2 regions of the Silvimonas iriomotensis genome follow, and region 2 is predicted to be linked to the other one. Evidence: predicted binding sites of a transcription regulator. Region 2 holds the regulator's gene; the other holds the start of a gene.
What was found. Region 2 encodes FNR, which switches genes on or off when oxygen is low (the NO sensors DNR and NnrR bind a similar motif). Its sites were predicted from a motif close to TTGATNNNNATCAA; they were not measured.

Region 1: a site for FNR is predicted at 1,270-1,283, ahead of IEX57_RS02075 (DUF3149 domain-containing protein). Genes of this name have one in related genera too.

Annotation. Positions count from the first base shown of each region.
Region 1 is NZ_BMLX01000001.1:460,615-464,832, reverse strand. Features, by position in the region: gene IEX57_RS02090 (metal-dependent hydrolase) at 1-142, shown strand, start outside; gene IEX57_RS02085 (DinB family protein) at 178-693, shown strand; gene IEX57_RS02080 (YajQ family cyclic di-GMP-binding protein) at 734-1,219, shown strand; gene IEX57_RS02075 (DUF3149 domain-containing protein) at 1,348-1,530, shown strand; gene IEX57_RS02070 (ArnT family glycosyltransferase) at 1,588-3,237, opposite strand; gene IEX57_RS02065 (type B 50S ribosomal protein L31) at 3,337-3,603, opposite strand; gene rho (transcription termination factor Rho) at 3,938-4,218, opposite strand, start outside.
Region 2 is NZ_BMLX01000001.1:1,130,284-1,134,501, reverse strand. Features, by position in the region: gene dnaE (DNA polymerase III subunit alpha) at 1-510, opposite strand, end outside; gene IEX57_RS05005 (putative motility protein) at 638-871, shown strand; gene IEX57_RS05000 (phasin family protein) at 1,042-1,605, shown strand; gene IEX57_RS04995 (hypothetical protein) at 1,690-2,385, opposite strand; gene fnr (fumarate/nitrate reduction transcriptional regulator Fnr) at 2,398-3,144, opposite strand; gene hemN (oxygen-independent coproporphyrinogen III oxidase) at 3,362-4,218, shown strand, end outside.

The sequences.
Region 1 (4,218 bases), 670 kb from region 2:
GATCATGGTCTCGCCCATTGGCGCGCGGTTCTTTTCAGAACGCGGTCTCATCACGCTGGAAAGTGAGTTTGTCCTGGTCTGGATACCCTGCATTGTGGTCTGGCTGGTTTTAGCACTTTGGCCGGACCGCAAACGCCGTTAAAATCCAGTATCCACATCAACCACCTGTGCCCGCGCATGATCACCAACGCCGCAGTCCGTCTTCTGGCGCAATACAACCGCTGGATGAATGAGCGCCTGTACGCCATGGCAGACACGCTGGGCGAGGAATTGCGCACAGCGGATCGCGGCGCGTTTTTTGGCTCTGTGCATGGCACGCTGGATCACCTGGTGCGTGGCGACATGAACTGGCTGGCGCGCTTTGAAAACCAGCCTTTGCCCGACTTCGGCCCCGACGCGCTGGTGTGCCCCACGTGGGAGGCGCTGCTTGCGCTACGCCAGCAAACTGACCAGCACATCGACACCTGGGCCGGTACGGTCAGCGATGCCTGGCTGGCGGCACCATTGAGCTGGTACAGCGCCATGTATCACCAGCAAATGAACATGCCGGCATGGATTGCCGTCAGCCACTTTTTCAATCACCAGACGCATCACCGCGGCCAGGTTACCACCCTGTTCTCGCAACTGGGCATGGATATCGGCGTCACCGACCTGCCCATGATGCCGTCTCTTCACCACACAACGCCGGACTGATCGCCGCCGGCTTTCATACTGAAAACAGCAGGAGTACGACATGCCCTCTTTCGATATCGTTTCTGAAGTCAACGACGTGGAAGTGCGTAACGCACTGGAGCAAACCAACAAGGAAGTCGGCACCCGCTTTGACTTCAAGGGCTCTGACGCCCGCGTGGAACAAGCCGAGAAAGTCCTGACCATTTTTGCCGACAACGACTTTCAGCTGGAACAGGTCAAGGACATCCTGACTGCCAAACTGACCAAGCGCGGCGTCGACATCCGCTGCCTGGATGAAGCCAAGAGCGAGAAAGTGTCGGGCAACAAGGTCAAACAGGCCATTACGGTACGCACCGGCATCAGCGGGGACGAAGCCAAGAAAATCGTCAAACTGATCAAGGACTCCAAACTCAAGGTACAAGCCGCCATTCAGGGCGACGAAGTACGTGTGTCCGGCGCCAAGCGCGACACCCTGCAAGAAGCCATCGCCGTGATCCGCAAGCAGGTTACCGACTACCCGGTGCAGTTCCAGAACTTCCGCGACTGACCGGCCTTGGGGCGGCAATGCTGCCAGCAGGCACTAATTACTGCAGTTGATTGATTAGTATCAAGATTCCGGATACGACTCCGCGCCATGATCTTGTCATTACATGCACGCGTGGCAGGAGTCACATCATGGAAAACTCCCCCTGGGAAGCCCTGTTCTTCTCTGATATTGGTCTGTTGAGCCTGTTTACCATTGGTTTTGTGCTGGTCATGGCGGTGTATATCTTTCTGTTCGTACGCCGCAATGTGATGAACGCCGTGGATCCGGACACCATCCAGCAAAAAGACCAGCACACGCCGCAGCATTCCTGATCACTGCAGCAAAACAAAAAGACCGGCCTTGGCCGGTCTTTTTGTTGGCACCCGCGCCTAGCGCGTGGCGACAGAGCGTGTTTTGTCCAGCAGGTAAAAGTGTTCATGGCGCTCACCCGGGCGGGCACCATCCCACAATACCATAGACCCCGGCGGCGGGTCACCTGCCACCAGTTGCAGACGGCAATTGGTCACATCGCGCCGTTGCAGCGCCAGGTGCGAGAAATAATCGACCGACGCGGCCATAGAGTCGGACACCAGCGAGCCATCAATACACCCGGCCGGCTGCTTGTTCACGGCCACCTGCAGGCTCTCAACTACGGTCCGATAGCTCTTGGAGGCATCCAGCCACGGCTGCCACAAGCCCATCAGCGCACCCCACAGCAAGGTCACACCGCATGCCCAGTTGGTGATGGCCAGCCGACCCAGCGGACGCTTGCGCAGCAACACCCAGCACCAGGTGATCGAGATCGCCAGCGTAAACAGCACGCCACCCCACACCACATGCGGATGCCAGGAGGGGCTGGCCTCGGCCAGTGTTCTGGCCCAGGTCGCCGGCGTGCCCGTCGTCAGCACGATCCACGCACACCACAGCAAAAAGGTGCCGACGCCAAAGGTCATGATGCCAAACCAGTTCAGCGCCGCGGCCGCGCCACGCTGCAAGCGATCGATCCCGCTGGTAGTCAGTAAAGACAACGTGGGCAGAACCAGCAACAGCGCCGACTCGCCAATCAGGTCACCGGCCAGCGATAGCCAGACAGAGTTCAGTACCAGCACCACAATCGGCAGAGTCAGCTTCGGTTGCGCCAGTTGCGAGCGGTTGGACCAGATACCCCAGACACCCAGCGGCAATACCGGCCAGGCAAACCACAACACAATGGAAAAATAGAACCCGAACGAATGGAACGGTTGCCAGGAAGCTAGGCCACCAAAAGCGCCAAATGCGTAGTAATCCAGCCAGATCCGGAAAGCCTCCGGATTGGTGTGATACAGATCGCCCACCCACATCAAGCCCAGCGGCACCGAGGTGACAAGCGCGGTGAGCAAGGTCGCCAGATACCAGGCGCGGCGCCACGGCCGGAACCCCAGCAGCGCGACGGCCGTCACAAAACTGAGCAGGAACTCGCCCCAGGACGCGCCCAGCAGCAACATCAACCAGGAGAGGCCCAGCAACAAGCCGCCCTGCACCGGTTGGCGCAACGCCCATGCCAGCGCATAGAGCTGCCAGCTAAAGCCCGCCAGCACGATCACCTGCGGCGCCAGATGGTGACCCCAGATAATCAGCCCGATGCTGCCAATCAGGGCCATGACGGCCACACGGCCTTGCCGGCGACCATACAGTTCACGACCGGCCAGACCAAGACCCCACATGGCCAGCGCCATCCATGCGCCGGTTGCCAGCCGCGCGGCGTCATGCACCGCCATGCCCAGGTGCGACAAGGGCCAGGCAAACAGGCAGGCAGACCAGTAATACAAAGGGCCATACAAGAGGTAAGGATTGTCGCCCCACCACGGCAGCGCCCAGTGCTGCCCTTCCACGTAATGCTTGATCACCGCGGCCGTTTCCAGCTCCGCCGGCTTCCAGGGATCATGCCCGATCAAGCCTGGCAGCAGCCACACAAGACAAAGCAACAGCAACATCCATGGGCGCTGGCCCGGTGGCAGTGGCGGCTGCTCGCGTTCGGTTTCAGGGACGTAGGTAAGCATGCGGGGATTCTAACCGGCAAAACGCGGGAAAGGACAGAAACAAAAAAGGCAGCTTGAACAAGCTGCCTTTTTTGCGATGTACGACACAACGCCGGCTGATCAGCCCTTGTTGCTGGTGTACATGGAGTACTTCTGACGGAACTTCTCGACACGGCCAGCGGTGTCCAGCACCTTTTGCTTGCCGGTGTAGAACGGGTGCGATTCGGACGACACGTCCAGACGCACAACCGGGTATTCCTTGCCATCAGTCCACTTCATGGTTTCGCCGCCACGAGCAGTCATGGTCGAACGGGTCAGAAACTTGAAGTCAACGCTGGCGTCGAAAAAGATCACTTCTTTGTAACCGGGATGGATACCGTCTTTCATTTCGCTTTTCCTTTACATGAGCGCATCGGGGTTGTGCCGACGCAAAACGCGCATTATGTCAGTCCCGCCCACCTACCGCAAGGGAAACCGCGGCAAAACCAGCAGAAAAAGAGACGAAATGCCAAGCGCGCTCAAGAACTTGCCGTTCAAACTACAAAAACCACATCAAGCACCGCCAGAAACGACAAACCGGCGCATCAGCGCCGGTCAGGTTCTCCATGCATGTCACTCAAAGCCGTACAGAAAAACGCCCTGCCAGGGCAAACCGATACTCACCGTACCAAACGTACGGCAAGCTGGTCTGACAGGGTCAGGGCGTCTTTATGCGTGGCAATCAGCGACGCATGGAATCGAAGAAGTTGGCGTTATTCTTCGTGGCCTTGATCTTGTCTTGCAGGAATTCCATCGCTTCCAGATCATCCATCGGGTACAGCAACTTGCGCAGCACCCAGATCTTTTGCAGTTGTTCGGACGGGATCAACAGTTCTTCACGACGCGTGCTGGAACGGTTGATGTTGATGGCCGGGAACAGACGCTTTTCCGCCATACGACGGTCAAGGTGGATTTCCATGTTACCGGTACCCTTGAACTCTTCGTAGATCACATCATCCATGC
Region 2 (4,218 bases):
TTCCAGATAGAACGCACCAGGAAAGTGATCGTGCCACCAGCGGGCCAGTTCAATGGCGCCGGCCATGTTGCCATTCAGGATGGCCTGGCCGATTTCGCCCTGGTGCGCGCCAGACAGGCACATCAAGCCCGTGTTGTCGCCGCTGTCCAGCCATTCTTTTTTCAGTTCAGCGCGGCCACGATACTGGTTTTCCAGGTAGGCGCGGGTGAGGAGTTCGCACAGACGGCCGTAACCGTCACGGTTGCGGGCAACAAACAACACGCGCGTGGGTTTGTCGCGATCATCATGGTTCTCTATCCAGCAATCCAGCGCGACGATGGGCTTCAGGCCGGTGTTGCGGCAGGCTTTGTACAGCTTGACCATGCCAAACAGGTTCATCAGATCCGAAACAGCCAGGGCTGGCATGCCCAGCTTTTTGGCCTGGCTGACCGCATCGTCAATACGGACAATGCCGTCGGTCACAGAGAATTCGGAGTGAAGGCGGAGATGGATAAAGGCAGGGGTATTCATCCGCAAATTCTATCACTGCTAATCAAGACAGAGGCAGGCGCGCGTTGAACAGTGTGGGCGGACTAACTTGCATTTGTAATAAATTCCAGGTTAAGGTGTTGATTCCTATAGAGGAGTCTTCAGCCTTATGGATGCAAGTGCAGTCAGCAGTCAAAGCAACGCGGTGAATCAGAGCATGAACCAGCTCAACGCCACGGTGCTGCAACCCGCCGCCAACGCCAATTCGATCAACGTGGCCGTCATGAAAAAAGCCAATGACGCGCAAGCTTCTGCGGCCCTTAGCCTGTTGCAGGCGCTGCCGCCAGTGCCGCAGTACAACAATCCGTCCAACCTGGGTAACAGCGTGGACGTCAAAGCGTAAAGCCTGCAAATCAAACAACTGTTTGATCCTGTTTATAAAAAAACGACCGTCAGGTCGTTTTTTTTCGTGCTGGATTTTTCTGATGCATTGCACAAAATAAGGTTGACATATGAATGCATTCTGCCAGAATGCCCTCAAATGTTGCATTGCACAACCACTTAGGAAAAATCATGACGCTTGGTACCAACCGTTTCGCCGAAGAGTTTTCCCGCGCTCAACAAGTCGGGATCGAACAGTCTCTGGGTTTTGCCCGTACCGTCCTGACCGGTACAGAGCGCCTCTGGGCGGTGCAACTGGGTTTTGCCCGTGCACTGTTGTCTGACAACGAGCACGCTGCCAAGTCCCTTGCTGGTGCCAAGGACGCGAATGAAGCGCTGGCCGTTCAGCGCGAACTGGTCGAACCCGTGACCGAAAAAACCACCGCCGCCTGGCGCGAAGCCGTGGGCATTGCCCATGCCACCCAGAAAGAACTGGGTGAACTGGTGGAAAAACATCTGAAGCAAACCAGCGAAGAAGTACTGGCTGGTCTGGACAAGCTGGCTGAACAATATCCGGCCGGTGCCGCAGGTGTGAAGAGCCTGCGTCAAGGCGTGGCCACCACGTTTGATGTGTACGATTCCGCGATCGCCGCAACCCGCAAGCAAAGCGAAGAGTGGCTGGCTGCGACCGTGCAGAACATCAACAAGGCCAGCTCTACCGCTGCAGCCAATCGCCGCAAGGCCGCTGCTGCCTGACCTGTTTACTAGCGCATATCTGCCGATTGCGTTAACGGCCCCTTCATAAGGGGCCGTTTTTTATTTGGGCCGACACTGTGTGAGTCAGGGTTTGGGGTTGACCGCCTGCGCGGCCAGGAACCAGTTGGCCAGTTGGCGGGCCGGGGATTCACGGGTCAGCGGGTTGAGTAGCAGGGCGCATTGATCGGCAAACCAGGGCTGGAACGGCCCGGTATCAATGGCCAGATAGCTGCGGGCATCGTCTTGCAGGTGCGTCAGGCTGTGGTCGATCAGCGTTTGCCAGGATTGCAGATCAAACGAACTGGCACCCGGTTGCTGCAAGGCATGCAGCAACCATTGCCAGACAGATTCAGACTGCGCCAGCCAGCCGCTGGCAATGCTGTTCAGAAAAGCACCGGCCCCAGGGCCGCCGGCGTGAAGCCAGGCTTTGGGAAACGGCGGCGCCAGCGCATCCAGTACCGGCGTGGCCAGGGCGAAATCATCATGGTTGCCACCCGCGGCAACCATCCAGCCCATGGTTTTACCAAACGGATTGTGCAGATTGACCGCCAGGTCCAGAAGGCGCCAGCCACCTTGCCGGGCAACGGCCAAGTGTTGCTGGTAAGCAGCCATATTGCCCGGATTGATCAGCACCAGCGTGCTGTCTGCCGTGGGGGCGGGCGGAAGCGCTGCCGCCGCCTCCGCCGGGAATACAGGCAGCCCCAGCCCGGCCTGTCCCAGGCGTTCAAGTACGGCAGAGGCTTGTGCGGCAGGGGCAATCAGGCAGAGCTGGGCGATCATGGGGGCGCGGGGTCAGTTGCCCTGGCAGCTATTCATCAACTGCTTCAGGCCTTCGATGTCTTTGAGTTCAATCAAACGGTTCTGTACCCGCAGTAAACCCTGGTCCTGGAAGCGTGACAAGGTGCGGCTGACGGTTTCCAGTTTCAGGCCCAGATAGCTGCCGATTTCTTCACGCGTCATGCGCAAATGAAAACTGTGCTGCGAGTAACCGCGCAAGGCAAAACGTTGTGACAGGTTCAGCAGGAATGCCGCAATGCGCTCCTCAGCCTTCATGTTGCCCAGCAACAGCATGACGCCATGATCGCGGACGATCTCGCGGCTCATCAGGCGGTACAGGTGGCGCTGCAGCGAGGGAATGCGGCGCGACATGTTTTCCATTTCATTGAATGGCAACTCGCACACTTCGCTGTCTTCCAGTGCCACCGCATCGCAGGTGTGGTGCTCGGTGCTGATGGCATCCATGCCGATCAGTTCACCGTTCATGTGAAAGCCCGTGACCTGCTCCCGGCCATCTTCAGAGACAACACTGGTCTTGAAAAAACCCAGGCGCACAGCGTAAAGCGAGTGAAACGGTTCGCCGGCCCGATAGAGCGCTTCGCCCCGCTTGATCGGGCGGCCCTGGCTGACAAGCTGGTCGACCTGACGCATTTCATCGGGAGAGAGCCCGACAGGCAGGCACAGTTCGCGCAGGCTGCAACTGGAGCAGGCATGGCGCAATTGCTTGAGACCGGTTTCACGTAACTGGATAGGTGAGAGCATGGTTGTTTTTCCACTTGGACTTCAGATAATTGCCTGCAGGCCAGAGCCAAAGTCACGGTTGGGGCTGGTCTGTCAGAAACGGTCGGTCGCTGAGGGCATCTATTAATTACATGTGCGAAGTAGATGCGAGCATCATGCGATTTGCTTTGATCTGTATCAAGTAAATATCTCCAGGGTGGAGGCAAACTGTTTACCCTGAATTTTCAGGGCAGGACAAATGCATACAGCCGCCTACATCCAGCAAGTCGAGTTCGATCGCCCCCTTGTCGAACGCTACGATGGCCAGGGGCCTCGCTACACCTCATATCCCACTGCTGACCGCTTTGGTCCGCTGAGTGTCGACGCCTATGCCGCGTCGCTGCAGCAGTCCCGCGTGGGGGAGGCAGACCGCCCGGCATCGCTGTATTTTCATCTGCCTTTTTGCAATACCGTCTGCTACTACTGCGCCTGTAACAAGATCATCACCAAAAATGAAAGCAGGGCAGTTGAATATGTCGAATATCTTAAAAAAGAAATTCGGCTGCTGGCAAATATATTGCCATATACCATGAAGGTTGGCCAGATTCATTTTGGCGGTGGTACACCTACTTTTTTGCCGGAAGCACAACTTGCCGATTTGATTTCAGAAATCAATAAGAATTTCCATATTTTGCCAAATGGCGAATATTCGATCGAAATTGATCCGCGCAAATTGCAGCCCGCCAAAATCAGCCTCCTGGCCCAGGCCGGTTTTAACCGCATGAGTGTTGGCGTGCAGGATTTTGACGAGCGCGTGCAGCGCGCCGTGAACCGCGTGCAGAGCGAAGCGCAAACCCGTATGGTGATCGACGCCGCGCGCAGCATGGGTTTCCGCTCGGTCAGCATTGATCTGATCTACGGCTTGCCGTTCCAGTCGGTGCAAAGTGTGTTGCGCACAATCGACCGGGTTCTGGCAATCAGGCCAGACCGACTTGCGCTTTATAATTATGCGCATTTGCCTGAAAGATTCAAAACACAACGGCAAATGGATGCCAGTGCATTGCCGGGGGCATCAGAAAAACTCGATATCCTGCAATCTGCAATTGAGCGGCTTAC